One region of the Nocardia sp. NPDC051030 genome, then DNA from elsewhere that is predicted to be linked to it. Evidence: riboswitches for the same ligand, from Rfam matches in the RefSeq annotation. Region 1 holds a riboswitch; each other region holds the start of a gene.
The links. Region 1 has a riboswitch for S-adenosylmethionine ahead of AB0N05_RS18115 (rhodanese-like domain-containing protein). Riboswitches for the same ligand answer to the same signal wherever they lie in the genome.
Positions count from the first base shown of each region.

Region 2: linked by a shared signal. The riboswitch ahead of AB0N05_RS22675 (bifunctional o-acetylhomoserine/o-acetylserine sulfhydrylase) and the one ahead of AB0N05_RS18115 (rhodanese-like domain-containing protein) in region 1 are both predicted to bind S-adenosylmethionine.
Region 3: linked by a shared signal. The riboswitch ahead of AB0N05_RS28810 (aminotransferase class V-fold PLP-dependent enzyme) and the one ahead of AB0N05_RS18115 (rhodanese-like domain-containing protein) in region 1 are both predicted to bind S-adenosylmethionine.
Region 4: linked by a shared signal. The riboswitch ahead of AB0N05_RS27970 (amino acid ABC transporter permease) and the one ahead of AB0N05_RS18115 (rhodanese-like domain-containing protein) in region 1 are both predicted to bind S-adenosylmethionine.

Region 1 is NZ_JBFBCD010000005.1:92,821-100,534, reverse strand. It holds gene AB0N05_RS18145 (YceI family protein) at 8-550, shown strand; gene AB0N05_RS18140 (CaiB/BaiF CoA-transferase family protein) at 655-1,752, opposite strand; gene AB0N05_RS18135 (DUF456 domain-containing protein) at 1,921-2,403, shown strand; gene AB0N05_RS18130 (amidohydrolase family protein) at 2,400-3,338, opposite strand; gene AB0N05_RS18125 (FAD-dependent oxidoreductase) at 3,419-4,834, opposite strand; gene AB0N05_RS18120 (DUF4878 domain-containing protein) at 5,128-5,565, shown strand; SAM riboswitch class IV at 5,658-5,773, shown strand; gene AB0N05_RS18115 (rhodanese-like domain-containing protein) at 5,788-6,210, shown strand; gene AB0N05_RS18110 (O-succinylhomoserine sulfhydrylase) at 6,266-7,480, shown strand; gene AB0N05_RS18105 (type 1 glutamine amidotransferase family protein) at 7,600-7,714, shown strand, end outside.
Region 2 is NZ_JBFBCD010000006.1:422,221-429,934, forward strand. It holds gene AB0N05_RS22655 (tRNA (cytidine(34)-2'-O)-methyltransferase) at 1-322, opposite strand, end outside; gene AB0N05_RS22660 (DUF3017 domain-containing protein) at 386-703, shown strand; gene AB0N05_RS22665 (hypothetical protein) at 700-858, opposite strand; gene AB0N05_RS22670 (homoserine O-acetyltransferase) at 1,060-2,223, opposite strand; gene AB0N05_RS22675 (bifunctional o-acetylhomoserine/o-acetylserine sulfhydrylase) at 2,220-3,569, opposite strand; SAM riboswitch class IV at 3,662-3,772, opposite strand; gene AB0N05_RS22680 (TetR family transcriptional regulator) at 3,784-4,491, opposite strand; gene AB0N05_RS22685 (MFS transporter) at 4,632-6,125, shown strand; gene AB0N05_RS22690 (NADP-dependent isocitrate dehydrogenase) at 6,465-7,682, shown strand.
Region 3 is NZ_JBFBCD010000009.1:189,782-197,495, forward strand. It holds gene AB0N05_RS28780 (pyridoxal-phosphate dependent enzyme) at 1-1,178, shown strand, start outside; gene AB0N05_RS28785 (diacylglycerol kinase) at 1,198-2,262, opposite strand; gene AB0N05_RS28790 (SDR family oxidoreductase) at 2,287-3,075, opposite strand; gene AB0N05_RS28795 (TetR family transcriptional regulator) at 3,185-3,817, shown strand; gene AB0N05_RS28800 (DUF2752 domain-containing protein) at 3,876-4,331, shown strand; gene AB0N05_RS28805 (hypothetical protein) at 4,353-4,541, shown strand; gene AB0N05_RS28810 (aminotransferase class V-fold PLP-dependent enzyme) at 4,538-5,851, opposite strand; SAM riboswitch class IV at 5,902-6,017, opposite strand; gene AB0N05_RS28815 (biliverdin-producing heme oxygenase) at 6,195-6,854, shown strand; gene AB0N05_RS28820 (LysE family translocator) at 7,026-7,661, shown strand; gene AB0N05_RS28825 (flavin reductase family protein) at 7,668-7,714, opposite strand, start outside.
Region 4 is NZ_JBFBCD010000009.1:2,497-10,210, reverse strand. It holds gene AB0N05_RS27995 (ABC transporter permease) at 1-521, opposite strand, end outside; gene AB0N05_RS27990 (ABC transporter substrate-binding protein) at 526-2,151, opposite strand; gene AB0N05_RS27985 (LLM class flavin-dependent oxidoreductase) at 2,148-3,218, opposite strand; gene AB0N05_RS27980 (ABC transporter substrate-binding protein) at 3,223-4,203, opposite strand; gene AB0N05_RS27975 (amino acid ABC transporter ATP-binding protein) at 4,238-5,002, opposite strand; gene AB0N05_RS27970 (amino acid ABC transporter permease) at 4,999-5,964, opposite strand; SAM riboswitch class I at 5,973-6,065, opposite strand; gene AB0N05_RS27965 (flavin reductase family protein) at 6,152-6,697, opposite strand; gene AB0N05_RS27960 (hypothetical protein) at 6,875-7,588, opposite strand.

The sequences.
Region 1 (7,714 bases):
CATATCCATGACGACTTCCGAGCAGACCCTGATCGCCCCCGGCTCCTGGACCCTGGACGCCGCGCACTCCTCCGTCAACTTCACGGTCAAGCACCTGGGCATCTCCAAGGTTCGCGGCCGCTTCAACCGCTTCGAGACCGCGTTCGTGGTGGACAACGACGGCCAGGCCGCCATCGAGGCCACCGTCTACTTCGACTCCTTCGACACCGGCAATGAGTTCCGCGACAACCATGTTCGCAGCGCCGACATCCTGGATGTCGCCAACCTGCCGCACCTGACCTTCCGCGTTCCCGAGGCCGTCAAGATCGCCGAGGAGTTCGAGGTCACCGGCGAGGCCACCATCGGCGGCGTCACCAAGCCGGTCACCCTCGACGTCGAGTGGGGCGGCGTGCAGGTCTTCCCGAACGACGGCAAGAAGCACGCCGGTTTCAATGCCACCGGCACCATCAAGCGCAGCGACTTCAATGTGGCTCCCGGCCTGCCGGTCGCCATGCTGAGCGACAAGATCGCCATCGAGCTCGATATCCAGCTCGTCGAGCCGGAGGCCTAGTCCCCGAACCGGGCATCGGTCTCGCCTCGGACATCGGTCTCGAACTGCGAAGCGGCGGCACCCATTCCGGGTGCCGCCGCTCGTCGTCCGTGCGGGTGATCGGGTCAGTCGGCCCAGACCTGCTCGATCGGGGTGCCCTCGTTCGGCGGCGGAGTCGGGATGCCGCCCGGGGTGCGCGAGAACCGCGGCGCGGGCGCGTGCTGCACGATGCCGTCGATCTCGATCAGTCCGGTGCGCGCCACAATGTGCTCGTTCTGCTCCGCCTCGGTGAAGGTGAGGATCGGCGTGGTGCAGGCGTCGGTGTCCTTGAAGATGGCCCACCACTCGTCGCGGGTCTTGGTCTTGAACTTCTCCGTGAACAGCTTGCGCAGCTCGTCCTGGCCGTTCGGGTCGATCTGGTGTGGCAGGCCCTCCGGCGAGATCTCCAGGCCCTTCAGCAATTCCGCGTAGAACTGCGGCTCGATGCAGCCCACGGCCATGTACTTGCCGTCCGAAGTCTCATAGGTGTCGTAGAAGGCCATGCCGGTATCGAGCAGGTTGGTGCCGCGCTCGTCGGACCACAGGCCCACGCCCTTCATGCCCCAGATCATGTGCGAAAGCGCCAGCGCGCCATCGACCATGGCCGAGTCGATGACCTGACCCTTGCCGGAGGTCTGGCGCTCCACCAGCGCGGCGAGCACACCGAATACCAGGAACATGGACCCGCCACCGAAGTCGCCGACCATGTTCAGCGGCGGCACCGGCCGTTCGCCCTTGCGCCCGATCGCATTGAGCACACCGGTCAGCGAGATGTAGTTGATGTCGTGCCCGGCCCGGTCCGCGAGCGGGCCTTCCTGGCCCCATCCGGTCATGCGGCCGTAGACGAGTCGCGGATTGCGTTCCAGCGCAACGTCCGGACCCAATCCCATGCGCTCGGTGACGCCCGGCCGGAAGCCTTCGAGGAGCACGTCGGCCTTCTCGATCAGCCCGAGCACCTTCTCGATATCGGCCGGATCCTTGAGGTTCGCCTCGACAATCGTGCGGCCACGCCACTGCGGGCGCTCCATGAAGCCCGGCAGCTGATTGGGCCGCTGTACCCGGACCACGTCCGCGCCGAGGTCCGCGAGCAGCAGTGCCGCATGTGGGCCGGGGCCGATTCCGGCCAGTTCAACAACCCGCACGCCCGCGAGCGGGCCCTGCTTGGCGGTGGATGGAGTGCTCACGCCCCTACCTCGGTTCAATCGTCGTCGATCTGGTGCCCCGGCCCACAAGGGCCAGTGTTGACACTATGACAATAAGTGCTGAACCCTCGGCGAGGCACCCCCTGGATAGGCCCCCGGCGAGGCTCCCCGCGGATAGGGTTGCGGAGAACCCGAGGTGGAGGAACCGAAGTGAGCGCATGGGGTGAGGTGCTGGTCGGCCTCGCGATTCTGATCGGCCTGCTGGGCGTCATCGTGCCGATCCTGCCGGGGGTGGTGTTGATCGCCGCCGCGATCCTGGTGTGGGCGATCATGACCGGCGGGGCGTCCGCCTGGATCGCCTTCGCCCTCTGCGCAACGCTTCTGGTGATCAGCGGAGTCATCAAATACACCTGGCCGGGCCGGAAACTGAAGGAAGCGGGCGTCCCGAATCGGTCGCTGCTGCTCGGCGCGCTGCTCGGGATCATCGGGTTCTTCGTGATTCCGGTGGTCGGGCTGTTCCTGGGATTCGTACTGGGCGTGTACCTTTCGGAATTCCAGCGGATCAAACAGCATCAAGCCGCGTGGCAGTCGACGGTGCACGCACTCAAAGGCGTCGGCCTGTCCATGCTGATCGAGCTGCTGGGCGCACTGCTCGCGTCCGGCGTCTGGCTGATCGCGGCGCTCGCGATCTAGCCGAAACGATTGCGGCGGTGCTGATCCCGAGTATCGCGGGGTGGACGCGGCTTGCCTGGCTTGATGACCGGCAAGGGGAGTGTGTCCGGGGGCGGCTTGGGTAGTTCCGAGCGGTGCAGCCGCAGGGTAGGTGCCTCGACGGACGGCTGTGCCCGGAACATGGGCAGCGTCGGATGCGGGTCTTCGAAGGTGCGTTCCTTGACGGGGAGGCCATAATAGGCGCGCGCATTGTCCTCGAGGACCTTGTGCAGATCTCCACCCACGGCATCGGCGATCACATCGATATCGGCGTCCTGGAACGGGCGTCCCGCGCGCGTGCCGGGCAGGTCGGAGCCGAACATGAGGGCTTCGGGATTCACGGTGTGGATCTTGCGCAGGGCGAGACCGACATCCATGGAGACCCGGCCGAAGCCGGAGGCCTTCACCTTGGCCCCGCGATCGACCAGGTTCAGCAGGTAGGGCAGGCAGTCGTCGCTCATGCCCATGTGGTCGATGGCGAGGGTCGGGAGTTTGGTGATGACGGGTTCGAGGGAGCCCAGCATGGATCCGTCGATATAGAGCTCCACATGCCAGCGGGCCAGTTCGTAGGCGCGCAGGGCCAGCATGGTGAGGCCGACGATATCGCCGCCGCCGCGCTTGAGATTGAACCGCAGCGCGCGCACGCCCGCCCGGTGCAGGTCCATGATCTCGGCGTCGGAGGCGTCCACATGCAGATTGGTGACGCCGACCCAGCCCTCGCCCAATTCGGCGAGGGCGGCCTTGAGCCAGGTCTGATCGGTGCCCTGGAAGGACCCGCTGACCACCGCACCACCGTCGATATGGAAGCGCCGCATGCGCCGCCGATAGTCGGCGATGGTGAAGGGGTCGGGCAGGTAACCCTCATTCTCGATCAGCGGGAACCGCGGATCGAGAATGTGGACATGGGCATCGAACACGTGATCTAGCATGCCTCACAACGGTGACAAGTGTGGATGGCCTTGTCCGCCTGGTGGATTCGGCCAGGTCAGGTGGGGTGTTAAACCTTGTCCGGTTCGCTCGCGCGGAGCATGTCCTCGCGCTCGACGACCTTGACCCGCTCGCGGCCCTCCGGCTCGCCCAGGGCGCGCTCGTGCGCGTCGAGGCGGTACCAACCGGCCCAGGTGGTGAACGGGACGCCCTTCGCCTCGAGGAACGCGGTGACGGCGTCGAGTTCCGGGTTGGCGGCCGGGGTGAAGTTCGCGGCGTCATCGAGCAGGCAGGCCACGGTCTCGTTGGCGTCGCCCTTGGTGTGGCCGATGAGGCCGACCGGGCCGCGCTTGATCCAGCCGGTGACGTAGGTCTGCGGCAGGTAGCGGTCCGCGCCGTCGGCGTCCTCGTTCGCGAGCACGCGTCCGGCCTCGTTGGGCACGGTCCCCGCCTGCTCGTCGAAGGGCAGGGAGGGGATGTTCTGCGACAGGTAGCCGACCGCGCGGTACACAGCCTGCACGTCCCAGTCCTTGAATTCGCCGGTGCCCTTGACGTTTCCGGTGCCATCCAGGGAGGTGCGCTCGGTGCGCAGGCCGATGACCTTGCCGTCCTCATTGCCCAGCAGTTCGGCCGGGTTCTCGAAGAAGTGCAGGTACAGCTTGTGCGGGCGGTTGCCGACGTCGCGAATTGCCCACTGCTCGAGGGTGTTGCAGATCATGTCGACCTGCTTCGAATGACGGCGTGCCGCTTCGGAGCCCTCGTCGTAGTCGATGTCCTCGGGGTCGACAATGACCTCGATGGTCGGCGAGTGGTCGAGTTCGCGCAGCTCGAGGGGCGTGAACTTGGCTTGAGCGGGACCGCGGCGGCCGAATACGTGCACTTCGAGGGCCTTATTGCCCCGGAGGCCTTCGTAGACGTTCGGCGGGATCTCGGTGGGGAGCAGTTCGTCGCCGGTCTTGGCGAGCACGCGGGCCACATCGAGCGCGACATTGCCGACGCCCAGGACCGCGACCTTCTCGGCCTCGAGGGGCCAGTTGCGCGGCACGTCCGGGTGGCCGTCGTACCAGGAGACGAAGTCGGCGGCGCCGTAGCTGCCGTCGAGGTCGATGCCCTTGATCTCCAGCGCGCGGTCCGCATTGGCACCGGTGGAGAAGATGACCGCGTCGTAGAAGCCGCGCAGGTCTTCGAGGGTGATGTCGACGCCGTAGTCGATATTGCCGAGCAGGCGGACCTGCGGCTTGTCGAGGACCTTGTGCAGGGCGGTGATGATGCCCTTGATGCGCGGGTGATCCGGTGCGACGCCGTAGCGGATGAGACCGAACGGTGCGGGCATCCGCTCGTAGAGGTCGATGCTCACGTCGGCATCGGACTTCATCAACGCATCGGCGGCGTAGATACCGGCCGGGCCTGCGCCCACGATCGCAATGCGGAGCGGGCGGGTCGCTGCACCGTTGTGCTGATCGGAGACTGCACTCTGTTCGGTCATTCTTACGCGCACCCTTTGGGTCGAAACTACTTGTCGTCGTACTCAGCCGTCGTTTCTTAGCTTAGGCTAAGTTGACGCCCTCGCCTCGGGGTGGTGCTCCGGAGCCGGAACCCCCGACGCTGCAGCGTTGCTGCACGGTATGGCTATTCCCGCTTCCGCGCGGGAATTGTGCCGATTCTATCGGTGAGGTGGACACCCGCCCGCGCCGAGTAGGTGAACTGTGCGACTGCCCATCTCCGGCGCAAGCCGGTGTCGGCCTCTTTACACCCGCGCCGACCAGGCATGATCTACCCATGAGCGACGTCGAGGAGAAGCCGGAACGGATCGACCAGGGCGAAACCCGGACCATGTTGCCGTTTCTGGTGGCGGCGGGCGTCATCGTGCTGGTGGTCATCGGAATCGTGATCGCCGCGCTGGTGTCACCGGCTGAGAAGAATCTCACAGATTCCAATCGACTGGCCATCGCCGCCCGCAACTTCACCGAGTCCGGCAGCGGCACCGACAGATTCGACAAGGCCACCGCGTGTCCCGGGTTCGACGACAAGCGCTCGCCGCTGAATATCCCGGATCAGACCGGCCAGAAGTTCGACCTCGTCAAGGTCACCGACACCACCATCGACGGCGATAAGGCCACCGCCGCGGTCACCGTCCGCGCCGACGGCCGGGAAAACACCTCGACCTGGCACTTCACCAAGACCGACAACACCTGGCTGGTCTGCAATGCCGGGTAGCCCCGCTCCGGCCTGATCGTGCCCGCGCGCGCGTTCCAGGGTCTGGGAGAAGGGTTTGACACCGGGGCCCCCGCTCGGTCAATCTCAACCCAGGTCATGAGTACCAGTGGCAAGCCCCGGCTCGCTGGTCGGCAACCCTCCTCCGCGGTGGGGTGCTCCGGGTGACGACCTGGCCACGCATCGAACAGCGATGCGGCAAGTGCGGATTCACAGGAGGTACAAGTGAGCTACGCGGGTGACCTGACGCCGAAGCAGGCGTGGGAACTGTTGCGCGACAATCCGGATGCGGTGCTGGTCGATGTGCGCACCGAAGCCGAATGGCGTTTCGTCGGCGTGCCCGACACCAGCGGCATCGGCCGGCCCACCGCCCTCATCGAATGGGTGGACACCACCGGCACCCCCAATGCCCGATTCGCCGACCAGTTGAAGCAGGCGCTGACCGACCGCGATGCCGGTTCGGACGCGCCCGTCATCTTCATCTGCCGCTCCGGCCAGCGATCCATCGGCGCGGCCACCGCCGCGACGGCCGTCGGCTTCGCGCCGTCGTTCAATGTGGTCGAGGGCTTCGAAGGCGCACTGGACGCGCAGGGGCATCGCGGCAGCACCGGCTGGCGAGCGGACGGCCTGCCCTGGCGGCAGTCGTGAGCGCGCACGGCTCTGGCTCGAACGCGCACAGCCCTAGCTCGAATTGGAGGCAGTCATGATCACCGGTGGCGCATTCGACAAGCCGCTTCCCGAGGGTGTCGGCCCGGCGACTCAGGCCGTGCGTGGCGGCCTGCGGCGTTCCGGCTTCGAGGAGACCTCCGAGGCCCTCTACCTGTCTTCCGGCTTCGTCTACGAAAGTGCCGAGGCGGCCGAGGCTTCCTTCACCGGCGATATCGAGCATTTCGTCTACTCCCGCTACGGGAATCCGACGGTCGCCATGTTCGAGGAGCGGCTGCGCCTGATCGATGGCGCGGAGGCTTGCTTCGCCACGGCGAGTGGCATGTCCGCGGTGTTCACCGCGCTGGCCGCTCTGCTCGGCACCGGTGATCGCCTGGTCGCGGCGCGCAGCCTGTTCGGCTCCTGCTTCGTGGTCTGCAATGAGATCCTGCCGCGCTGGGGCGTGGAGACCGTCTTCGTCGACGGCGAGAACCTGGACGAGTGGGAAGCGGCGCTGTCCGTCCCCACTCAGGCCGTGTTCTTCGAGACCCCGTCCAACCCGATGCAGTCCCTGGTGGATGTCCGCCGGGTCACCGAGCTCGCGCATGCCGCGGGCGCGAAGGTGGTGCTGGACAATGTCTTCGCCACCCCGCTGCTGCAGCGCGGCTTCGACCTCGGCGCGGATGTTCTGGTCTACTCGGGCACCAAGCACATCGACGGTCAGGGCCGAGTCCTCGGCGGCGCGATCCTCGGCTCGCAGGAGTACATCGACGGCCCGGTGAAAAACCTTATGCGCCATACGGGTCCGGCCTTGAGCCCCTTCAATGCCTGGACGCTACTCAAGGGTTTGGAGACCATGCCGTTGCGCGTGCGTCAATCCAACGAGTCCGCGCTGAAGGTCGCCGAGTTCCTGGAACAGCACCCGGCGGTGTCGTGGGTGAAGTACCCGTTCCTGAAGTCGCATCCGCAGTATGACCTTGCGCAGCAGCAGATGTCGGGCGGCGGCACCGTGGTCACCTTCGAGCTGAAGGCGGCCCCGGACGAGGCCAAGAAGCGCGCCTTCGAGGTGCTCAATGGTCTCCGAATCATCGATATCTCCAACAACCTTGGTGATTCGAAGACCCTGATCACTCATCCTGCCACCACCACCCACCGCGCCATGGGCCCGGAAGGCCGTGCGGCCGTGGGTATTACGGATGGCGTGGTCCGCATCTCGATCGGCCTGGAAGACATCGAGGACCTGCTCGGCGACCTCGCGGGTGCGCTGAGCTGAATTCATGACGACCCCTGCGGGGCCGGACCGTCATCGACGGTTCCGGCCCCGTTGTCGTATCCGGGAAGGGGTCTGGACTGTCATTGACAGCATGCTGTCAAATATGACAGGATGCTGTCATGATGAAAACAGTGCACCTGGCCATCTTCGACACCTACTCCGACTGGGAGGTCGGCTACGCGACGGCCTACATCCATCGCCGACTGTGGCAGCGTGAGCTGGGAAACTGGCAGG
Region 2 (7,714 bases), on a different contig from region 1:
CCGGAAGGCCGGTGGGTTCGGGGCCGAAGAGGAAGACGTCGCCCTTGCGGTAGGCGATGTCGGTGTTGCGGGTGGTGGCGGCCGCGGTGAAGGCGAAGACTCGCTCGGGCTGGATGGAATCCCAGGCGGCGGAGAGATTCTCGTGCACGGTGACCGAGGCCAGGTCGTGGTAGTCCAACCCGGCCCGGCGTAGCTTCGGCTCGGATAGGTCGAAGCCGAGGGGTTCGATCAGATGGAGTTCGCAGCCGGTACCGGCGGCGAGCCGGATGGCGTTGCCGGTATTGGGCGGGATGCGCGGTTCGAAGAACACCAGATGGAACACGCGGTCCAGCATCTCAGAACAAGAGAACCGTACTGTTCGTGACCCGGCCGTTAGACTCGGCGCGTGAGTCCAGCCCATGCCGCGCCCGAGAGCCGCACCAGTCGCTCCGGAGCGTTCTTCCGGGAGAATCTGCCGATTGTGCTGGTCGCCGTGGTGATGGTGGTGGCGGTGGTGTTCCTGGCGTGGGATCGGTGGCGGCGGGGGACGTTCTTCTTCGGGGGTGCGACATTGCTGGCGGCAGCATTGCGGATGCTGCTGCCGACAGATCGGGCCGGATTGCTGGCGGTTCGGGGTAAGACTTTCGACGTGGTCTGGCTGACCGTGCTCGGGGTCGCGATCATTGCGCTGGCCGCGACCATCAGCAGCCTCGGCGTGACCTAGACCGTCAGGCGACGCCCGAGTTCGCGGCGTAAGACCTCCTGGTCGGGGAGGCGTTCGAGTACGCGCAGCACGGCGGGACGGAGTTCGCGCTGCTCTTCCGGGGATAGTAGGTCGACCAGATCGCGAAGATCCATGTCATCGAATGCGGACGTCATGGTGCACACATTACGGTCGGGAAACGCGAAGCACACGGATTCCGGGGCCACCGTTACGGAGGTGTCATCGGAACGAAATCAGCAGCGGGTCAGGGTATTTCGGACGAAACAGGCCCGACATGCGACGGTGTGTAACCTGGCTCGGCGGATCTCCGTCCATGGTCCGGACGGACATCCGCCGAAGTTCCGAGCGGCCGCCCGTCAGCGCCGGGCGGCACGCACCGCGCGAGCCAGTTCCATCGTCTCGACCATGAGTTTGCCGACCGCTTCGGTCTCGGTGAGGAAGCCGTCGTGGCCGTCGCGCGAGCGGACGATCTCGAGGCCCTTACAACCGGGCAGCAATTCGGCCAGCTCGGCCTGCGTGCGCAGCGGGTACAGCCGATCGGAGTCGACGCCGCCGATCACACAGGGCACCGGCGTGGCCGCGAGGGCCGCCTCGACGCCGCCGCGTCCGCGACCCACGTCATGCCGGTTCATGGCCTCGGTGAGTAGGACGTAGGTGGCCGGGTCGAAACGCGAACAAAGCTTGTCCGCCTGATACTCCAGATAGGACTGCACCGCGTAACGGCCGCCCTCCCACGGGTTCTCATCGCCCTGCCCGTGATTCTCGAACCGATGGTCGAGCTCGAATTCGGTGCGATAGGTCAGGTGCGCGATCCGCCGGGCAATGCCCATGCCGGTCATCGGCGCGCGGCCGGTGCCGTGATAGTTGCCGCCCTGCCAGTCCGGATCGGACTGGATGGCGGCGATCTGGGTGGTCTGGGTGCCGATCTGATCGGCGGTCGCGCGTGCGCCGACGGCGAGCACCAGGGCCGCGCCGACGCGTTCGGGATGGCCGACCATCCATTCCAGGACCCGCATGCCGCCCATGGAGCCGCCCACGACGGCGGTCAGGCGGTCGATGCCGAGCAGATCGAACAACTTGGCCTCGGCCGTCACCTGGTCCCGGATGGAGATCTCGGGAAACCGTGTGCCCCAAGCCTTTCCATCCGCCGCCAGCGACGAGGGCCCGGTGCTGCCCTTGCAGCCGCCGAGCACGTTCGTGGCGATCACGCACCATTCGCGGGTGTCGATGGCCGCGCCCTCACCGACAATGCCGTCCCACCAGCCGGGCTGGGGGTGATGCACGTCCGCGGCACCGACCACATGCGAGTCACCGGTCAGCGCATGCTCGACCAGCACCACATTGTCGGCGTTCGCGGAGAGTTCGCCCCACCGCTGCACGGCGAGCGTGACGTCCGGGATGACCGCGCCGTTCTCCAGCCGCACGGCCCCGATGGAAATGCTGCCGAGCGTCCCGTCCGGCGGCGGAAGCAGGACTTCCGCGGCCGGACGGGAGGTGCTCGATTCGATGTTCACGGTCAACTTGCCGCCGCCGTCAGTCCGGAGCGCAGATCGGCCAGAATGTCGTCGATGCCCTCGATACCGACGGCCAAACGCACGAGACCAGGCGTGACACCGGAAGCGAGCTGTTCTTCCGGGGTCAGCTGGGAATGCGTGGTGGAGGCCGGGTGGATGACGAGCGAGCGCACATCCCCGATGTTAGCGACATGGCTGTGCAGCACCAGTGCGTCCACGAACTTCTTGCCCGCATCGACACCGCCGGCCAGTTCGAAGGACACGATCGCGCCGACACCCTTGGGAGCCAGTTGTTTGCCACGCTCGAACCAGGGCGAGCCCGGGAGCCCGGCGTAGAACACCGATTCGACGCCCGGCTGCTCGCTCAGGAACTCCGCGACCGCCTGCGCGTTCGCCACGTGCCGCTCGATCCGCAGGCTCAGCGTCTCGATGCCCTGGCTGATCAGGAAGGCATTGAACGGCGAGACGGCCGCACCCAGATCGCGCAGCAGCTGCACGCGCGCCTTGAGCGCATACGCGGGCGCGCCCAGATCGGCGAACACCACACCGTGGTAGCTGGGATCCGCGGTGGTGAAGCCCGGGAACCGCGACTTGCCGTCGGCGTCGGTGACGGTCCAATCGAACGCGCCGCCATCCACGATCACGCCCGCGACCGCCGAACCGTGCCCGCCCAGATACTTGGTCGCCGAATGCACGACGATGTCCGCACCCTGCTTCAGCGGCTGGATCAGGTATGGGGTGGCGACCGTGTTGTCCACGATCAGCGGCACGCCCGCCGCATGCGCGACACCCGAGATGCCCGGGATATCCAGCACCGAGCTGCTCGGATTGGCGATCGTCTCACCGTAGAAAGCCTTGGTATTCGGCCGGATAGCCGCCTGCCACTGCGCCAGATCGTCCGGATCCTCGACGAAACTGACCTCGATACCCAGCTTGGGCAGCGAGTAGTGGAAGAGGTTGTAGGTGCCGCCGTACAGGTGCGGGCTGGAGACGATGTGATCCCCGGCCTCGGCCAGATTCAGGATGGCGTAGGTTTCCGCGGCCTGCCCGGAGGCCAGCAGCAGTGCGGCCACACCGCCTTCGAGCGCGGCGATGCGCTGCTCCACCACGTCCTGGGTGGGGTTCATGATGCGGGTGTAGATATTGCCCGGCTCGGCGAGTCCGAAGAGCGCGGCGGCGTGATCGGTGTCGCGGAACGCGTACGACGTGGTCTGGTAGATGGGCAGGGCGCGGGCGCCGGTGCCGGCATCGGGGGACTGTCCGGCGTGAATCTGCAAGGTCTCGAAAGACCAGGCGGCCGGATCGATTTCCCCACTCGCCGGGGTTGCGGCGGGCGCGGTCGAGTCACTCATGTCGTGCTCCAAGAAAAGGTCGCCGATAGGCGGAATTTGAGGTTATCTGAAGGCGAATAGGCTTCGACAACAACACATTTCGGTGGCCTCCTACAGTGCGCTTGCGCTCGTCCTTCGAGCGCCCGGTCCTCACCCGGAGCACCCCACCGCAGCTGGAGGGTTGCCGATCAGCGAGCCGGGGCTTATCGCTGATGCTCTTGACCTGTTCGGGATTCTAACGGGGAGTAGCGGCCGCTTCCGAGGTGGGGTCGGCCACAATGGGCGCGGCGCAGACCCGGGCGAATTCGTGATACGCCCTGACCACGGCATCGGCCATGCCGCGCGCCGAGCTCATCACGCAATCGGGCGGACCGGCCTCGGTCTCGCATTCGGTGCCGACTCGCATGATGGTGTGCCAGGTGCCGAGGATGAGTCGCACCGCCAGTCCGTCCGGATCGCTGCCCATGCGTTCGCCCAGCACGGTCGACATCTGCCGCATCTTGTGTTCGGCGGCATCGAGGCTGGCGGCGCGGACCGCCGGGCTGGTGCGAATGATGTTCTGCATCTGCTGGAACCAGGTGAACCGTGGTGCCGCTCCGTCGTCGACGACGTCGTCCACGAAGCTGAGGAAGGAATCGAGCAGTGCCCGCATCTCATTGCCGGTGATGGGCTGGGCGCGCAGGTTTTCCGCGATCACGGCCGACCATTCGGTGATCGGCGCGATGACGATGTCTTCTTTGCTCTCGAAGTACCGGTTCACCGTGCGCGGTGAGACATCGGCGGCATCGGCGATCTGCTCGACGGTGGTGGCGTCGAAACCCTGTGTCTCGCACAGGTGCAACGCCACGTCGATGATGCGTTCCCGGGTTTGCTGCTTCTTGCGTTCGCGTAGCCCGAGGCGTTGGCGTTCGAGCAGGTCGGCATTCGTTGACGACTCGGACATGGGCTCATCATATCGCGAAACCCGCAAAATGTGACTTGAGCCGCCAACTGTCTGAGTGCGACATTTTTCTCTTGACGCCAAATGTCTGGCAGTGCCAGGATGGTTCTCGGGTGTCCGGAAGCGTCCACAGAGGAGACGACATGACCGCCGGGACTGTGACTTTTCCCGAATCAGAAATCGACGACAGACAGCGCGGCAATGCGCGCTGGTGGGCGCTGGGCGTACTCGCCCTGGCCCAGCTGATGGTGGTGCTCGATGCCACCATCGTGACCATCTCGCTGCCCTTCGCCCAGCAGGACCTGGGCATCAGCGATGGCAATAAGCAGTGGGTGCTCACCGCCTACACGCTGATCTTCGGCGGCCTGCTGCTGCTCGGCGGACGGCTCGCCGACTACCTCGGCCGCCGCCGCATCTTCCTGATCGGCCTGGTCGGCTTCGCCGCCGCCTCGGCTCTCGCGGGGCTCGCGCAGAATGGCGCGCAGCTGTTCGCGGGCCGCGGTTTGCAGGGTGCGTTCGCGGCGCTGCTCGCACCGGCCGCGCTGTCCCTGGTGTCGGTGACCTTCACCGAAGCCAAGGAACGTGCACGGGCATTCGGAGTGTTCGCCGGTGTCTCGGCGGGTGGCGCGGCCATCGGCTTGATCGCGGGTGGCGCGCTCACCGAATACGCCGACTGGCGCTGGTGCCTGCTGGTCAATGCGCCGATCGCGCTGGTGGCGTTCCTCGGTGCCATGGCCTTCGTGATCAAGGACGTCCCGACCGCCCGGACCGGTGGTTACGACCTGCCCGGTGCGATCACCGTGACGCTCGGCCTGGTCTCCGTGGTCTACGGATTCAGCCGCGCCGCCGAGGCCGGTTGGACGGCGGGCAGCACGCTCGGACTGTTGATCGCCGGTGCGGCATTGCTCGCGGCCTTCGTGGCGATCGAGTATCGGTCCGCGAATCCGCTACTGCCGCTGCGCATTCCGGGCGAGATCAATCGGGGTGGCTCGTTCCTGGTGGCGCTGCTGGTGCCGATCGCCATGTTCGCCATGTTCATCAATATGAGCTACTACCTGCAGATCACGCTCGGCTGGACGGCGCTCAAGGCGGGCGTGGCGTTCCTGCCCTTCCCGGTCGGCATCGCCATCTCCGCCGGTATCACCAGCGCGCTGCTGCCGAAGCTGGGTCCGCGCCCGATCATGATCACCGGTGCGGTCCTGGGTGCGGCGGGTCTGCTGTATCTGTCGCGCCTGAGCTTCGGTGACGGCTACGCGGGCAGTGTGCTGCCTGCCATGGCATTGATCGCGCTCGGCATGGGCGGACTGTTCGTGTCCATGCAGGCCACCGCGCTGCATCAGGTCGACGCCGAGGATTCGGGTGTGGCCAGTGCGCTGCTCAATGCCGCGCAGCAGGTCGGCGGGGCCATCGGACTGGCCCTCCTGAGCACGATCGCGGTGCAGGTCGCCGAGCGGTTCGCCACGAACAACCCGACGGTCGACAACTTGGTGGCCCGCGCGGCCATCCACAGTTACGACGTGGCCTTCCTGATCGGCGCGGGCTTCTTCCTCGCCTGCATCCCGATCATCGCGTTCATGATCCGGGACAAGCCGGAGGCATTGCTCGAGGGCGACGCGCACGTGCATGTGGGCGTCTAGGAGTTAGCGCGACCGGACGAAAGTGAACCCGCGGGCGGCATCGGCATCGGTGCGGCTCGCGGGTTTATTCGTGCCCGGAAAGTGCGCAAGATCACTGCGGACCCTACTCATGAGTAACCGATCGCGAATCCCGCACAGCGGGGGTCGGCCGCACAGTGAGGTTATTAGCAGCAGTACGCTTGTCTTGCTTGGCGCTCACAGCACGCGGACTTGGTACCACAGGCCCCGTGGAAAACGCCGAGCGTATACGTTGTCTGTTGAACAGCTGGGGTCCGCTACAAGCGTGCTCGCCTGGCCGTGCAATGGGAGCACCACCTTCCTAGGAGGACACGAAGATCCATGTCCAAGATCAAGGTTGAAGGGACCGTCGTCGAACTCGACGGCGACGAGATGACCCGGATCATCTGGCAGTTCATCAAGGACAAGCTGATCCACCCGTACCTCGATGTGAACCTGGAGTACTACGACCTCGGGATCGAGTACCGCGACAAGACCGACGACCAGGTCACCATCGACGCCGCCAACGCCATCAAGTTGCACGGCGTCGGCGTCAAGTGCGCGACGATCACCCCGGACGAGGCACGCGTCAAGGAATTCGGCCTGAAGAAGATGTGGCGGTCGCCGAACGGCACCATCCGCAACATTCTGGGTGGCACGATTTTCCGCGCGCCGATCATCATCTCCAATGTTCCGCGTCTGGTACCGGGCTGGACCAAGCCGATCATCATCGGCCGTCACGCCTTCGGCGATCAGTACCGCGCCACCGACTTCAAGGTGTACGAGGCCGGTACGGTCACGCTCACCTTCACGCCCGAGGACGGCTCCGAGCCGATCATCCACGAGGTCGTGAAGATGCCCGAAGAGGGCGGCGTCGTGATGGGCATGTACAACTTCAAGGAGTCCATCCGGGACTTCGCGCGGGCCTCGCTGAACTACGGCCTGCAGCAGAACTACCCGGTGTACCTCTCCACGAAGAACACCATCCTCAAGGCGTACGACGGCATGTTCAAGGACACCTTCGAAGAGGTGTACGAGAACGAATTCAAGGCCGAGTTCGACGCGGCCGGCCTGACCTACGAGCACCGCCTCATCGACGACATGGTGGCTTCCTCCATGAAGTGGGAGGGCGGCTACGTCTGGGCGTGCAAGAACTACGACGGCGACGTGCAGTCCGACACCGTGGCGCAGGGCTTCGGCTCGCTGGGTCTGATGACCTCCGTGCTGCTCACCCCGGACGGCCGCACCTGTGAGGCGGAGGCCGCGCACGGCACCGTCACCCGGCACTACCGTCAGCACCAGCAGGGCAAGCCGACCTCGACCAACCCGATCGCGTCCATCTTCGCGTGGACTCGTGGGCTCGAGCACCGCGGCAAGCTGGACAACACCCCCGAGGTGATCCGCTTCGCGCAGCAGCTCGAGGACGTCGTCATCAAGACCGTCGAAAGCGGCCAGATGACGAAGGATCTGTCGCTGCTCGTCGGCGGCGACCAGGGCTACCTGACCACCGAGGAATTCCTCGGCGTGCTGGATGCCAACCTGGCGCGAGAGCTCCGCTAACAACTCTCGGGGCTCTCAGGGGTTTCACCCCT
Region 3 (7,714 bases), on a different contig from region 1:
GTAATACCGGGCTCGGGCTGGCCGCGATTGCTGCTGCGCGGGGGTATCGGAGCATCGTGGTGGTGCCGGACAAGGTGAGCGAGGAGAAGAAGGCGTTGTTGCGGGCGCACGGGGCGGAGGTGCATGTGACGCCGGGGTTGCGGCCGGTTGATCATCCCGAGCACCTGCGGAGTGTTGCTTTGCGGCTGGTGGAGGAGATTCCGGGGGCCTGGTTCGCGGGGCAGTACGACAATGCGGCTAATCCGGCGGCGCATCGGGCTACCACCGGGCCGGAGATTTGGGGTCAAACCGGTGGGCGGGTAACGCATTTCGTGGCGGGGATCGGGACCGGCGGCACGATTACCGGGGCGGGGGAGTATTTGAAGGAAGCCTCGGGTGGGGTGGTGCGGGTGATCGGGGCGGATCCGCAGACCTCTGTGTATGGGGGTGGGGACGGGCGGATCTGGTACGTCGAGGCGGTCGGGCATTTCCTGCATCCGGAGACGGAGGCCGATGTGTGGCCGGAGTCGTATCACGTGGATGTGGTGGATCGGATCGAGCGGATTCCGGATGCCGAGGCGATTCGGCTGCTGCACCGGATCGCCCGGGAAGAAGGGCTGTTGTTGGGTGGCTCGTCGGGGACGGCGATCGCGGCCGCGCTGCGGACGGCGCGGGCGCTCGGGCCCGAGGAGGTGGTGGTTGTCATCGCGCCGGATTCCGGGCGCGCTTATCTGTCCAAGTACTTCAGCGATGCATGGTTGGGGGCCTTGGGATTTCCGCTCACCACAGCGGTCACCGAGCCGACGGTCGGTGACCTCGTGGGCGATGTCGACCAGCTCGCCGCGCCGGTGACCTTGCCGTCGGGGTTGACGGTCGCGGAAGCCAGGCAGCTCGTGCACGGGACCGAGGGGCTGCCGGTTGCCTTGCAGCGTGCGGCGGCGGGGCCGTCGGTGGTGGCCGAGATACTCGGTTCCGTCACCGCGGCCACTCTGGCGGACGCGCCCGACGGCGACCCGGTGAGTGCGCACCTGGCAGCACCGCTGCCGTTCGTGGGCACCACCGAGCCGCTGCGCGGTGCTGTTCAGCGGATCGGAGACCACTCCGGGCCGGTGTTGATCACCCATGAAGGCCGGGTCGTCGCGCTGGTCGACGCCAGCTGCCTCTCCGCCGGAACCGTGGAAGAGCACGGCGGACTGTGAGATCGGCACCGGTCACGAGCTAGGAGACCAGGCCGCGACCCGTGGTGAGCGGCAGGTCCATGGCGGTGAGCAGTCCGTTGCGGGCCTGCACCACGGCGGGGACGGCGCTGACCAGGCGGGCCGCGGTCCCCACGATTCCCGCTTCGGCGTGGTCGCCGTTGCTGTAGAGCTGGAGGTCGAGGGTGTAGTCGGGTTCGCCCTTGATTTCCACTCGGTAGCAACCCTTTCCGGCCGGTTGAGGCCAGTCGGGGGCGAGGTCGGGGTGCAGGCGGGTGACGTGTTCGAGGGTGAGGATTTCGCGGCCGTCGCGGACGCCGTGCACCTGGAATCGGAGGGCCGCGGCGGTGCCCTCGGCGATGGTGTGGGCACCCACCTGGATCGGTTCCGGTGCGGGGAGCCGTTCGAAATGTTGTGTGACGGAATCCAATTGGATGTCCAGGGCGGCGGCCAGCTGGCGGATCACGCTGCCCCAGGCGAGGGTGAGGATGCCGGGTTGCAGGAGCAGGGGGAGGTCTTCGAGGTCGCGGCCGAAGCCCATGATGTCGAAGAGAACCTTGGGGTTGTCGTAGGTGGAGTAGTCCATGATCTCCGAGCAGACGATGGCGTCTATGCGTTCGGAACCACTGGACAGCAGGAGGGGGAGCCAGTCATTGGCCCAGCCGGGGTCGATGCCGTTCACCCAGAGGGAGGCTCCGCCCGCTTCGGCGGCCTCGGTAATGGGGGCGATGGCCTCGTCGGGGAGGGTGCCGTAGGGGAATTGCAGGAAGACGGGGCTGCTGGAGACCACATTGATGCCCGCGCGGAGGAAGGTTTTCAGATCCTCCACGGCCTCCGCGAGACGGTCGTCGGCCATGGCGGTGTGGACGATGCAGTCCGGTTTCAGGGCGAGCAGGGCGGCGGCGTCGGTGGTCGCGGTGACGCCGGTGTCGATATCGAGTCCGGCCAATTCGCCCGCGTCCTTACCTTCCTTCGCGGCGCTGGACACCCAGACGCCGACGAGTTCCAGTTCGGGGCGGGCGATGATGGATCGCAGGGTGCGGCGCCCGACATTGCCGGTGCTCCACTGGACTACGCGATAGGTCATGGAAAGCTCCTGTGGCAGAACGGTTTACAGGTCGGGGATGGGAAGGTCGAGGTTGGGGGCCGCGATGCCGCCGTCGACCTCGAGGACCTTGCCGGTGAGGTAGCCGCCCGCCGCGGAGCTGAGGTAGACGATGGCGGCGGCGATCTCCCACGGCTCGCCGAGTCGCTTGAGCGGGGTGGCGTTCTCCATGGCGCTCTTGATTTCGGGTTGCTGCGCAACGACTTCCAGTGCCGAGGTCAGCACGGAGCCGACCGCGATGGCGTTCACCCGGATGCGCGGGGACAAGTCGGTGGCGGCCAGCCGTGTCCAATGCGCGAGGGCGGCCTTGGCGGTGCCGTAGGCGAGGAAGCCGCGGCCGGGGGAGCGGCCCATCATCGAGGAGATGTTCACGACCGAGCCGCCATCGTTCTTCAACATGTGCGGGACCGCGGCCAGGGTGAGGGTGTGCGCGGTGGACACATTGAAACGGAATGCCTCTTCGAGGAATTCGGCGCTGGTAGTCAGGAAGGTGTTCGGCATGGTGCCGCCGACATTGTTGACCACGATATCGATGCGGCCCAGTTCGGCGGCCGCGGTCTCCGCGAAGGCGGTGACGGCCGACAGATCCGACAGATCGCAGGGGACGGTGACGGCGCGGCGGCCCAGCGCGCGAATTTTTCCAGCGACCTCCTCGAGTTGTGCGGGGGTGCGGGCGGCCAGGGCGACATCGGCCCCCGCTTCGGCGAGGGCGAGCGCGGTGGCTGCGCCGATGCCGCGGCCCGCGCCGGTCACGACGGCCACGCGGCCGTCCAGTCGGAAGGTGTCCAGGATCATCGCTAAAAGTCCTTCTAGGTGATTGCAGTCACAAGTCATATTTAAGATATGGCTCTTAACTGTCAAGGACTTGTTCTTTAACCCCAGGTGAGCGGCTACAGTTCTTGCTGTGGGAGTGACGGAGGCGCGGGAGCGAATCATCCTCGCGGCGGAACAGTTGATCGCCGAGCGTGGTCAGGCCGTGCCGCTGCGCGATATCGCGGCGGCCGCGGGACAGCGGAACAACTCCGCGATCCAATACCACTTCGGCTCGCGGGACGGGCTGATCGAGGCCGTGGTCGAGCATCGGATGGCGACCCTCGAGGTGCGGCGGCTGGAACTGCTTGCCGAACAGGCGGGTTCGGGGGAGAACGAGGAGGTGCACGGGCTCCTGGAGGCCCTGGTCATCCCCATGTTCGAGCTGAGCGAGCGGCACGGAATCAACCATTACGCACGGTTTCTCGAACAGATCCACACCCATCCGTCGGTCACCGACGCCGCCAATCTCGACAGCGAACGCCGCACCTCGGTCCGGGTGATCATGCAGCGACTCGACCGCGAGCTCACCGAACTGCCACCGCGACTGCGCGTGCGGCGGCTGCGGGCGCTGACCACCGCGCTGTTCGCTCTGCTAGCCGATCATGAACGGGCGGTGGAAGCGGGACGCGTGAGTGCCGGGGATGTGTCGGCCTGGGTCGAGATCATCGACATGCTCGCGGGAATGCTCACCGCGCCCGTCGTCGAGCGCGCACCGGTTCGATGAATGCTCCGGTTCGATGAATGAGGTGCCTGGCAGGTCGGGCGGGGCCCGGCTACCGTTGATGCTCGTGGACACCACGGCAGTGCCTCCGATCCAAACCCCCGCTCGCCCGCGCTGGCTGAGCGCTGGCTTGCCGCTGCTCGCGGGCGGCGTGGTGGCCGGAGGCCTGGTGCTGCTGCACATTCGGGATCCGCACGAGTCGGGATCCTGGGGCGTGTGCCCGTTCTATGAGATGACCGGATACTGGTGCCCCGGCTGTGGCGGCCTGCGCGGCCTGCACAATCTCACCGACGGGCGGATCCTCGACGCCGTGCACAGCAATATTCTGCTGGTGCCGCTGCTGCTGGGTTTCCTTGCCTGGTGGGGCAACTGGGTGGTGCAGGGCTGGCGGGGCGGGCCGATTCCGCGACTACCGAAGGTGCTGCCGCGGTCGGCGCTGTGGGTCACCCTCGCCTTTCTCCTTGTATTCACGGTGTTCCGCAATACGGCGTGGGGGAGTTGGCTCGCGCCGGTGTGATCAAGTGGCATGCTCTGAAATATGAGCGATTCGCTGAAGGACCGCGTGCGCGCGAAGCTGCTGCGTCAGCTGGCCGAGGACGGGCCGCCGGACCCGGAACAGGAAGATACGCGGCAGGTTTCGGTGCAGGACGATCTCGATCTGCTGAACGCTGTCGCGGACGATGACCCGTTCGTCGAGGAACTGGCGGCCCGCTACTTGGTGTTTTAGAAGCCGCAGGGTGCCGCACCCGAGTCGCCGCTGTTGAACGGGCGGGTCTCGGGGACCGGGTTCCAGTGGCCTTCGGTGCGGGCGTAATTCCAGGTCGGGCCGTTCTCGACCAGCGTCGAGATGGCGTCGATGAGGCGGTCCACGTCGGCGGCGGTGCTGCCCAGGCCGATGCTGGCGCGCAGGGCGGAGTCGACGCCCAGGCGGGCGAGCAAGGGGTGCGCACAGAAGCGGCCGTCGCGTACGCCGATGCCGTGTTCGGCCGAGAGGTAGGCGGCTACCTGGGCGGGCTCGAAGCCGTCCACGGTGAAGGCGACGATGCCGACGGCGTCGGTGCTGTCCCGGAAGATGCGCAGGAAGTTCACGCCCGGAACGGTTTTCAGGCCGTAGCGCAGGCGGTGGGTGAGGTACTGCTCGTGCTCGAGCACTGTCGTCTGGTCGAATCCGGCGAGGGCGTCACAGGCGGCGGCGAGGGCGGCCACGCCGAGGACGTTCGGGGATCCGGCCTCGTGGCGCTGCGGGGCCGAGGCCCACTCGACACCGTCCGCGGTGACCGAGCGGACCGCGCCGCCACCGGCCAGGTACGGCTCGGCCTTGTCCAGCCAGTCCCGACGGCCGACCAGTACGCCCGCACCGAACGGCGCGTACGCCTTGTGGCCGGAGAAGGCCAGGTAGTCGATGCCGGCGGTCTGCAGATCGATGCGGCGGTGCGGGGCCAGCTGGGCGGCGTCGACCAGGATGCGGGTGCCGCACTGGTGCGCGATCCAGGCCAGGCGCTCCAGCGGGAGCAGTTCGCCGGTCACATTCGAGGCGCCGGTAACCGCGAGCAGCGCAGCGGGTTTGGTGCACAGTTCGGCGACGACGCGCTGGATGGTCTCCTCGATGGTGTCGGCGATCGGCACCACGCGGCGGCCATTGCGGGTCCACGGCAGGAAGTTGGCGTGATGCTCCACGTCCAGCACCACGGTGTCGCCGGGCACGCAGGAGGCGAGCAGGTTCAGCGAGTCGGTGGTGTTGCGGGTGAAGACGACGACCTGGTCATCGGCCGCATTCAGGAAGCGGGAGACCGAACCGCGCGCGGATTCGTAGCAGTCGGTGGAGACCCGGGAGGCGTAGCCCGCGCCGCGGTGCACGCTGGCGTAGAACGGCAGCAGCTCGGCGACCCGGTCGGTGACCTGCTGCAATGCGGGGGCGCTGGCGGCGTAGTCGAAGTTGGCGTAGGTGGTGGTGCCGCCCTGGACGAGGGGCACCTGGAGATCACATCCGGAAACCTTGGCGAGAGCGGCACAGGTCTGGTCGGCGAAAGCAGTCATCACGAAATCCCGTCGGCTATTGGGACACGCGATCAGAAATGGTGATCGAGAGTCCGCGCTTGCCGCGCCCGGTTTGGGCATGCGGCCTGGTCGTCACCCGGAGCACCCCACCGCGGAGGAGGGTTGCCGACCAGCGAGCCGGGGCTTGACGCTGGTACTCATGACCGTTTCCGAGACTGGCAGATTCGTCCGGGGGTTGTCAACCTGGCCCCGAAAATCATCCGAAAGTTGGATCGGGTGGACCGCAAAGTTCGAATCGCGAGATCGTTGCTGGAGCGTACGGTTTAGAGGAGGTTAGGGTAGCCATAGTGGTGCCCCCGGGAGTTGAAACGAGGTTGCACCCATGTTGGAGACCAGCACGCCGTTCTCGACGCTCATTCGCACCGCGACGGAGCAGCAGCACAACGAGGCCGAACACTCCACCTTCATGCGCGACCTGCTCACCGGGCAACTCGGCGTCAAAGCCTTCTACCGCTACACCGCGCAGCTCTGGTTCGTCTACGACGCCCTCGAAAAGCATTCCGCCGCACTCGATTCCGACCCGGTCGCCGGGCCGTTCGTGCGCCCGGAACTGGACCGCCTGGCCGCGCTCGAGGCCGACCTCGCCTACCTCGGCGGCGAGAACTGGCGCGACGAACTGACCGCGCTGCCGTCCACCGCCGCCTACGCCGCCCGCATCGACGAGGTCGCGCAGGACTGGCCCGCCGGTTACGTCGTGCACCACTACACCCGCTACCTGGGCGATCTCTCCGGCGGCCAGGTCATTCGCGGCACCGCCGAGAAGCTGTGGGACCTGCCCAAGAAGGGCGACGGCGTCCGCTTCTACGTCTTCGACGGCATCACCAATCCGGCCGCGTTCAAGCGCGAGTACCGAGAGAGCCTGGACCAGCTTCCCATTGAAGGTCCGGAGGTCGATCGAGTGCTCGACGAGGCGCGGCTCGCGTTCACGATGAACACCGAGGTGTTCCGTGAACTGGGCTCGGAATTCAGCGCGCGGAACTGAATCTCGGTCTGTAAGCCCAGGAAAGCCGTCGGCCCTTCGGTGTTCATCGGACACAGTCGTCAGGGGAGGGCCGACGGCTTTTCGCGAAATAGGCACCGGGCGAAATAGGCACCGGGCGAAATAGGCACCGGGCGGTTGCGCTCCGGGCTCCCCGTGGGTTGCCATGGTTGAGTGAGTATTTCGCTGCTGCTGAGCTTTATCGGGTTGTGCGTGCTGCTGTCCGTCACACCTGGTCCGGATACATTTCTGGTGTTGAAGTTCGCGGTGGCCGGGCGACGTCCCGCCATTGCGGCGGCATTCGGGTCCTCGCTCGGCGGGCTGGTGTGGGCGGTGGTGGTCGCGGCGGGTGTGGCGGCGCTGCTGGAGCAGTCGGCCACGGCGTACCGCACGCTGAAGGTGATCGGCGGAATCTACCTGGTGTACCTGGGGATTCGTGCGCTGCTCGCGCATCGCAAGTCCCGGCGCGAGAGTGAATCCTCCCTCGATTCCGAGATCACGCGAGCGCATGAATCATCGGTTCGCTCTGCATTCGCTGCTGGATTGCTGTCCTGCATTTTCAACCCGAAGGTGGGGTTGTTCTACCTCGCGGTGCTGCCGCAATTCCTGACGCATGTGACGTTCGCGAACACGCTGACCCTCGGCGCGATCGAATCCACCATTGCCGCAAGCGAAATGGTGCTGGTGGCATTGGCGGCCTCGCGCGCGGTGGCGCTGCTGCGCAATCCCCGCATGCGGGCCCGCCTGGAACAGGCGAGCGCGGCCATTCTCGCGGCGCTGGGGATCGGGACGGCCGCCTCGGCGGCCTGAAAGGCGTCAGTCGGCGATCTCGGCGCGGTGATACGCGCCGTTGTAATAGACCA
Region 4 (7,714 bases), on a different contig from region 1:
AATCCGGTGCCACCGAAGGCCGGAACCAGGCGCAACTGGAACGAGAACACTTGCAGCAGCAGTAGTCCCACCCAGAAGGTCGGCATGGCCGCGCCCACCGAGGGCAGCGCGGAGAGCAGGCCGCGCAGCCACGGGCGTTCGGTGTAGGCCGCGGCCACCGCCAAGGCCGTGCCGCCGACAATTGCCAGCAGCATGGCCAGGGAGGCGAGGGCCAGGGTCGAGGGCAGGGCGTCGCCGAGCGCGCCCGTGACGGATCGGCCGGTACCGATGGAATGCCCGAGATCGCCGCGCACGGCATGCGTGAGCGCGGTCCAGTACTGCTGCCAGATCGGTTGATCCAGGCCGTATCTGGCCCGCAGTTCCGCCACGGCGGCGGGATCCACCGGCGTGCCGGGGGCGGCGTCGGCGGCAATGGCCACCGGGTCGGAAGGCAGCAGGTAGAGCACGATGAAGGACAGCGTGAAGGCCGCCCACAGCACGCCCACCGCTTGCAGGATCCGTCCGATCACGTACCGGCGCATGGCATTACCGCCGGAGCCAGGTGTCGTGGAATTGCAGGCGCGCGGAGGCCTCGAACTTCACGTCGGAGGTGGACTTGGCGATGCCGATGGCCTGGGAGAGTTCCACGGTCGGAATCCACAGGCCCTCGTCGAGCACCGCGCCCTGCGCCTCGCCGATGATGCGGGCGCGTTCGGCGCTATCGGTGGTGGACAGCTCCGCGGTCAGCAGCGCATCCAGCTTCTCGTTCGGGCCGCGGCCATTGAGATTGCGCTGATCCACACCGAAGGTGGTGCGCAGGATATCGCCGTCGGCGCGGGTGCTGTTGTAGTAGTTGAACTCGAAGTCCTTGGCGTTCTGCCGGGTCGTCCAATCCGGCACCGAGACCGGATCCAGCTTCAGCTCGATACCGACGGCGCGCAGCTGCTGCTGAGTCAGTTCGAGAATCGCCTGATTACCAGCGAATACCGACGCGTACATGACAGAGGCCGACAGGCGCTGCCCGTCCTTGACCCGGATGCCGTCGGCGCCGGGCGTCCAACCGGCCTTGTCGAGGATCTGCTTCGCGGCGTTCTGATCGAATTTGACCCGCGACGACAGATCCACGAATCCGGGCGTGCGGGAGGCCAGCGGGCTGGTCGCGGTCTTGAACTGCGGACCCAGCACGGTGTCCACCAGTTCCTGGCGATTGATGGCGGGCAGGAAGGCCGCCCGCACCGCCGGATCGCGCAGCGGGCCGCGATTCACATTGGGCTGCAAGCCGAATGGAATGCCCGGGTTCGAGGTGAACTGCACGCGACCGCCGGAGCCCTCGATCTGCGCGACATCCTGCGGCAGGGCGTCACTGATCGCATCGAGCTGGCCGGAGCCCAGGCTGCCGGTGCGCACGCCCGACTCCGGGACCACCGTGAACGCGATCTTGTCCAGGTAGGCATCGCCCTGCTTGGCGAAAACCGCTGAGCCCCAGTTGTATCCGGTGCGCTTGGCCAGCGTCACCGAGGCATTCTGCTTCCAGTCGGCGTAGGTGAACGGGCCGCTGCCGATATTCGTGCCGAGGCAGCGGTCGTCGGCGGATTTCGTGACGGTGGAATCGGCTTGGATGCCGAGCTGCGACGTCGAAGTCGCTTGCAGGAACTGGGCATTGGGCACCCCGAAGTCCACTCGCACCGTGCGCGGATCGACCACCGTGCTGCCGGTGTATCCGGCCAGATAGCTCACCGCGAGGGGAGCCTTCGCACCGCCCAGAGCGAGGGTGGCGTCGAAGTTCTTGCGCACCGAGTCTGCGGTGAGCGGGGTGCCGTCACTGAAGGTGATGCCGTCCTTCAAGTGGAAGGTGAACGACTTCGCGTCCGCGCTGACGAACCAGCTGTCGGCCAGCCACGGCTTGATCACCCCGGTCTCCGGGTCCTGATCGACCAGTGAGTCCACCACCTGGCGGGTCACATAGATGGTCTGATTCGTGCTCGACTGCGCCGGATCGGAGCAGGTCGGGGCGGTCGACAGGCCGTAGCGCAGGGTGCCGCCGGGCTGCGGCGGACCGGCATTCTCGGCACCGCCCGAGTCACTGCCGCAAGCGGCGAGCGTGAACGTGGCGGCGAGCGCGCCCACCAGGGCGACGGGTCGCTTCGCGGCGGCAAGGACGGGACTTCTCACTGGGGATCTCCGGAGGGGTAGCGAGCTGCACCGAGCGGACGGCTCGGAATGCGGCGGCGCAGCTCGGGAGCCACCTCCGCCTGGAACAGTTCGAGGCTTTCGCGGTGCTGTTTATCGGTGCGCCCGTCACCGTCCGCGCTGAAATGGACCACCTCGTGGCCGAGCCGCTCGTGGTAGCGGTGCAGCTTGTCGAGGACCTGCTGTGGACTGCCGATCAGCGCGGAGGAGCGCTCGACGAAATCCTCGACGGTGTCGAAGACGATGGGCACATTGAACTTTCGGGCGGTCGCCTGGCGAGCCTCGAAAATGGGGCGGTAGGCATCCACCGCCTCCTGGGAATCGCGGGTGACCAGGAATCCGGCGGTACCCGCACCGACCAGCGCCTCCGCCGGATCGTGCCCGTAGGCCTCCCAGCGTTCGCGATAGTGGGCGACCAGCTCCGCGTACGGTTCCACCGGATTGGTGACATTCGCGGAGAACAGCGGATCCCCGTGCTGCGCCGCGTAATCCGCGGATTCGTGACTGGTGGCGCTGCCGTGCCAGATGCGCAGGCGCGGTTGCAGCGGGCGCGGCAAGGCCTTGGCCTCGGTCAGTGAGGGCCGGAAGCGGCCGCTCCAGGTGACGCTATCGCTCTCCCACAACTGCCGGAAAAGTTCGTAGCCTTCACGATTGCGGTCCCACTGATCGTCGGTGGTGACGTGGAACAGTTGCGCCTGCGCCGCGCCATTGCCCTTGCCGATAATGATTTCGAGGCGGCCATCGGACAGATTGTCGAGGGTCGAGTAATCCTCGAAGGCGCGGACCGGGTCCAGCAGGCTCAGCGTGGTGACACCGGTGAACAACGCGATGCGGTCGGTCACGGCGGCGATATGGCTGAGCACCACGGGCGGGGCGGCCGAGATGAACGGGTCCTCGTGCCGCTCCCCCACCGCGAAACCGTCATAGCCGAGTTCCTCGGCCAGGCGGGCACTGTCGATGACCCGCCGCAGTCGCTGTCGCGGGGATTCGGTGACGCCGGTGACCGGGTCGGGGGTGTGCGTGATGAGGGTGAGTTGCAGGAACTTCATGCGCTCAGCCCTTCTTCTTCGGCAGGCCGGGCGGGTTGATCTGCGACTGCTTGACGGCTTCGCTGCTCAGGCCCCAGCGGTCCAGGACCTTCTGGTAGGTGCCGTGGTCGATGGCGTACTGGACGGCCTGCTGCAAGGCCCCGACCAGGCCGTTGTCCTTGCGGGTGAGAACACCGATCTCGGCCTGGAGCACATCGCCCGCGCCGGAGAGGGTGGTCAGCACCTTGGACTGGCCCACCGACGCGACGTGATACTGCGCCGACGGGTTGGGGCCCAGGTAGCCGTCGATACGGCCGGAGGACAACGCCAGGTAGTAGTCGCTGGCCTGCTGGTAGTAGGTGAGATCCGCCTTGGGCAGTCCCTCGGCGATATTGTCCTCGTTCCACTTCACCAGCAATTGCTCCTGGTTGGTGCCCGCCGTGACGCCGATCCGCTTGCCCGCCACCGACTTACGGTCCTGGAAGGTCCAATCGGCGTTCTTCGGAACCTCGAGGGCGATATTGTCCAGCCGGTAGGTCGCGAAGTCGAACTTCTCCTTGCGCTCCTCGGTGACCGTCACATTGGAGATGAAGACGTCGACCTCACCCGAATCGATCTTCACGAAGTTCTGTGCCCAGTCGGCGTTCCGCCGCTCGACCTTCAGACCCAGGATGTCGCCGATCAGGTTGCCGAAGTCCACCTCGGAGCCGACAACGGTGCGGTCGTCGGTGGCGTAGAAACCCAGCGGCGGCGTCGCGCCGACGGTGCCGGTGACGATCAGCGTGCCGCGCTCGCGAATGGCGGACGGCACCTGTGCCGCAATGGCATCCACCTTCTCGGCGTGCACGCGGCCGGTCTGCTCCGGGGACAGGTCGTAGGTCAGGCCGTTCACGGTCTTCAAGGTGTCGGCACCGCCGTCGCCCTTGCCGCAGCCACTCGCGAACAGACTCAGGACCGCCAATGCGGTCAGGGCCGCGATCCGTCTGCGACGGCTTGCCTTGGACATGAGATGTGGTTCCTTACCTCGAAATAGGCGCGCGTCAAAGGACGTGCGCGAGAAAAGCTTTGGTGCGCGGATGCGCGGGAGCGTCCAGCACTTGATGCGGCGGGCCCTGTTCGACGATGCGGCCCGCGTCCATGAGCACGATGGTGTCGGCGATCTCGCGGGCGAAGCCGACCTCGTGGGTGACGATGACCAGGGTCGCGCCGCCGCGGGCCAGCTCCCGGATCACATCCAGGACCTCACCGACCAGCTCCGGGTCGAGCGCCGACGTGGGCTCGTCGAACAACACCACCTCGGGCCGCAGAGCAAGGGCTCGGGCGATCGCCACCCGCTGCTGCTGACCGCCGGACAATCGGCGCGGATGCTCATCCGCCTTGTCCGCCAAGCCGACTCGGGTGAGCAACTCGAAGGCCTCCGCATGCGCCTCGGCCTTGTGGCGGCCCTGCGCAGCGATCGGAGCGAGCGCCACATTCTCGCGGACCGTCAGATGCGGGAAGAGATTGAAGTTCTGGAAGACGAATCCGATGCGCGAACGCTGCCGCAGGATTTCCCGCTCCGGCAGCTCGTGCAGGCGATTGCCCTTGCGCCGGTAGCCGACCAGCTCGCCGCCCACGCGGACGATTCCGGCGTCCACCTTCTCCAGATGGTTGATGGTGCGCAGCAGCGTGGACTTGCCGGAACCGGAGGGGCCGAGAATGACGGTGACCTCACCGGGACGCACCGCCAGGTCGACCCCGCTCAGCACCTCGTGGGTGCCGAAAGACTTTCGGATACCGCGCAATTCGACCGCGAATTCGCTCATCGTGCCGCCGCCTTCGATCGGATATCGGCAAAGCTGCCACGGACTCGCTGCCACGGCGTCGGCGGCAGGTTCCGCACGCTGCCCTTCGCGAAGTGACGTTCGATGTAGTACTGAATGATCGTCAGCACGGTCGTGAGCAGGATGTACCAGGCCGTGGCCACCATGAGCAGCGGCACCACCCGGCCATTGCGGCCGAAGATCACCTGTACCTGGTAGAACAGCTCCGCGATGGCCATGGTCGAGACGATCGAGGTGCCCTTGAACAGGCTGATCACCTCATTCGCGGCATTCGGCAGAATGCCGCGCATGGCCTGCGGCGCGATGATCGTGAAGAACTGCTTGCGCCACGGCAGGCCGAGCGCCTTGGCGGCCTCCCACTGGCCCTGATCCACCGAGATGATGCCCGCGCGAATGATTTCCGCCGAATACGCGGCCTGATGCAGCGCCAAACCGATGACGGCCGCGGTGAATCCACTGAGCACGCCATTGGTTTCGAACCGCACCAGCTCCGGTCCGAACGGAATGCCCAGCGCCAGAGTCTTGTACAGGTAGGCCAGGTTGAACCAGAACAGCAGCTGCACGATCAGCGGAATGGATCGGAAGGCCCAGATGTAGACCCACGAAATCACTTGCAGCACAGGATTACTGGACAGTCGGCCGATGGCCAGCCAGATGCCGATGAAGAAGCCCAGCAGGGTACCCCACAGCGTCAACTCCAAGGTCACCTTCAAGGCCGCCAGCACCGACGAGGCGGTGATGTACTGCGCGAAAGTGGACCAGTCCCAGCCGGGATTGGTGACCAGGCCGTGCACGAACTGCGCGACCAGCACCAACGCGATGCCGCTCGTCACCCACCGCCACGGATGGCGGGTGCGGGCGACGGGCAGCGCACCGTCGTCGTCTACTTCGGTTATGGAGCCGGCCGCCGCCGACTGCTCGGGGCCCGCTGCGAGGATGCTCATGGATTCGTCCTCCATCGGTCCTGGCGGTAGCACCCGCACCTAAGGTCAGGGGGTTGCTGCGACGTCTGCGAGCCAGGTCTCTCGGTCGCTCTGGATGGTGAAGAAGACGATACGAAGCGGCGGGGCGAGTGTCGCCCCTCACGATCAGCGTGAATTCAATTGCCGCCCCGGGGAATACCGCGCGAGATCAACTTGCTACCTCGCGCGCCTCGGGGGGGTTGTCGAGAGCGCGGAAAGAGCTGCGGTGGAATACCAGCGGTTCCGTGCCGGGATGCGTGCTCAGCCGGTGCACGCGCAGCAGCACCACCGCATGATCACCCGCCGGAACCTGCTCGTAGACCGAGGCTTCCAGCCAGGTCGTCGCACCGGCCACGAAGGCCGCATTGCCATTGCCGGTGTGCAGGCCGACATTGCGGAAGCGATCGCCGGAACGCGAACTCAAAGTGCGTGCAGCCTCCTGCTGATCGCTGCCGAGCAGGCTCAAACCGAGGCGGCTGGCCTGCTCCAGGCGCGGCCAAGTCTCCGACGAGTACTGCACACAGATGGACACCAGCGGCGGATCCAGCGACACCGGCACGAAGGTGCTCACCACCAAACCGTGCGGCACGCCGCCGATCCGGGCACACACCGCCACCACTCCGGACGGAAAGTGCCCGAACGTCTTCCGCAGATCCGTGCCGTCGACGGGCGTCAACGCCGCCGTCTCGCCGTGGATCACCGTGAGCTCACCCATAACCGGACCTTCCGCTCCCCCGGCACCCGCGCCGGGCATCCCATCCAGGACAGCAGGCCGGTGCGGGGCGGGACAGGGTTCGGCTCAGCGCGATCCCAACGCCCCCAGCCGAAATAGACGAACCCGCCCGGTCCCAAGGACCGAGCGGGTTCATCTGTCCCCGCGAGTTTCGCGGAATTACTTGGCCGACGTCTGGAGGGTCGGCTGGTTGATGGTGGTGAAGTAGTTGTACGCCGCGGCGATCGCGACGGGGGCGGTGATGAACAGCTGACCCGCAAGGGTGCCCAGGAAGGCGACGGCAGCCGCGCCACCGAGGCAGCCGAGAATCGGGCCCGCACCGAACAGGGCGGCCAGTGGAGCCGAAGCGACACCCGCGACACCGAAGCCGATGACGCAACCGACGGCCGCGCCGCCGATGCCGCCGACCAGGGTCGCGATGGTGGCGCCCATGGAGATGGTGTCCGTCATGCGCTTCCAGGCGGCCTGCTCACGGTCGTAATCCGACTTCCACGGAGCGGAGTTCTCGAACGGGAGGTTGATCTCCTGAGCGACCGGCTTGTAGACGGCCTTCTCCATATTGAACTCGGGAGTCAGGGTCGCGACGTGATCCTTGATCTCGGCCGCGATCGGGAACTGGAAGTCATCGACATTGAACTTCAGCTCGGTACCGGCGACGACGGTGCCATCGGCGGCCTTGATCTTGAAGATGCCATTGTCGACAACCATCGAACCGGCATCTGTGCGGATGATGGTGTTGGTCTCGGTGGCGGTGGCGGAGTAGTTGATCACGCCGTTGTCGTCGGCGATGGGGGCCGCGCCCGCGGTGCCCGCGGCGATACCGACGGCAGCGATCATCATCGCGGCACTGGCGGCCATTTTCTTAGACAGCATGGAGTTCGATTCCTCATCAGGTGATTCCGCAGGGTGGAACCTGAGGATCGAATCCTGGTCAAACGAACAGAACATAGATCGAGGGTGCCGCACCGATGAACTCTGGCGCGGCACCCTCGATTTCGT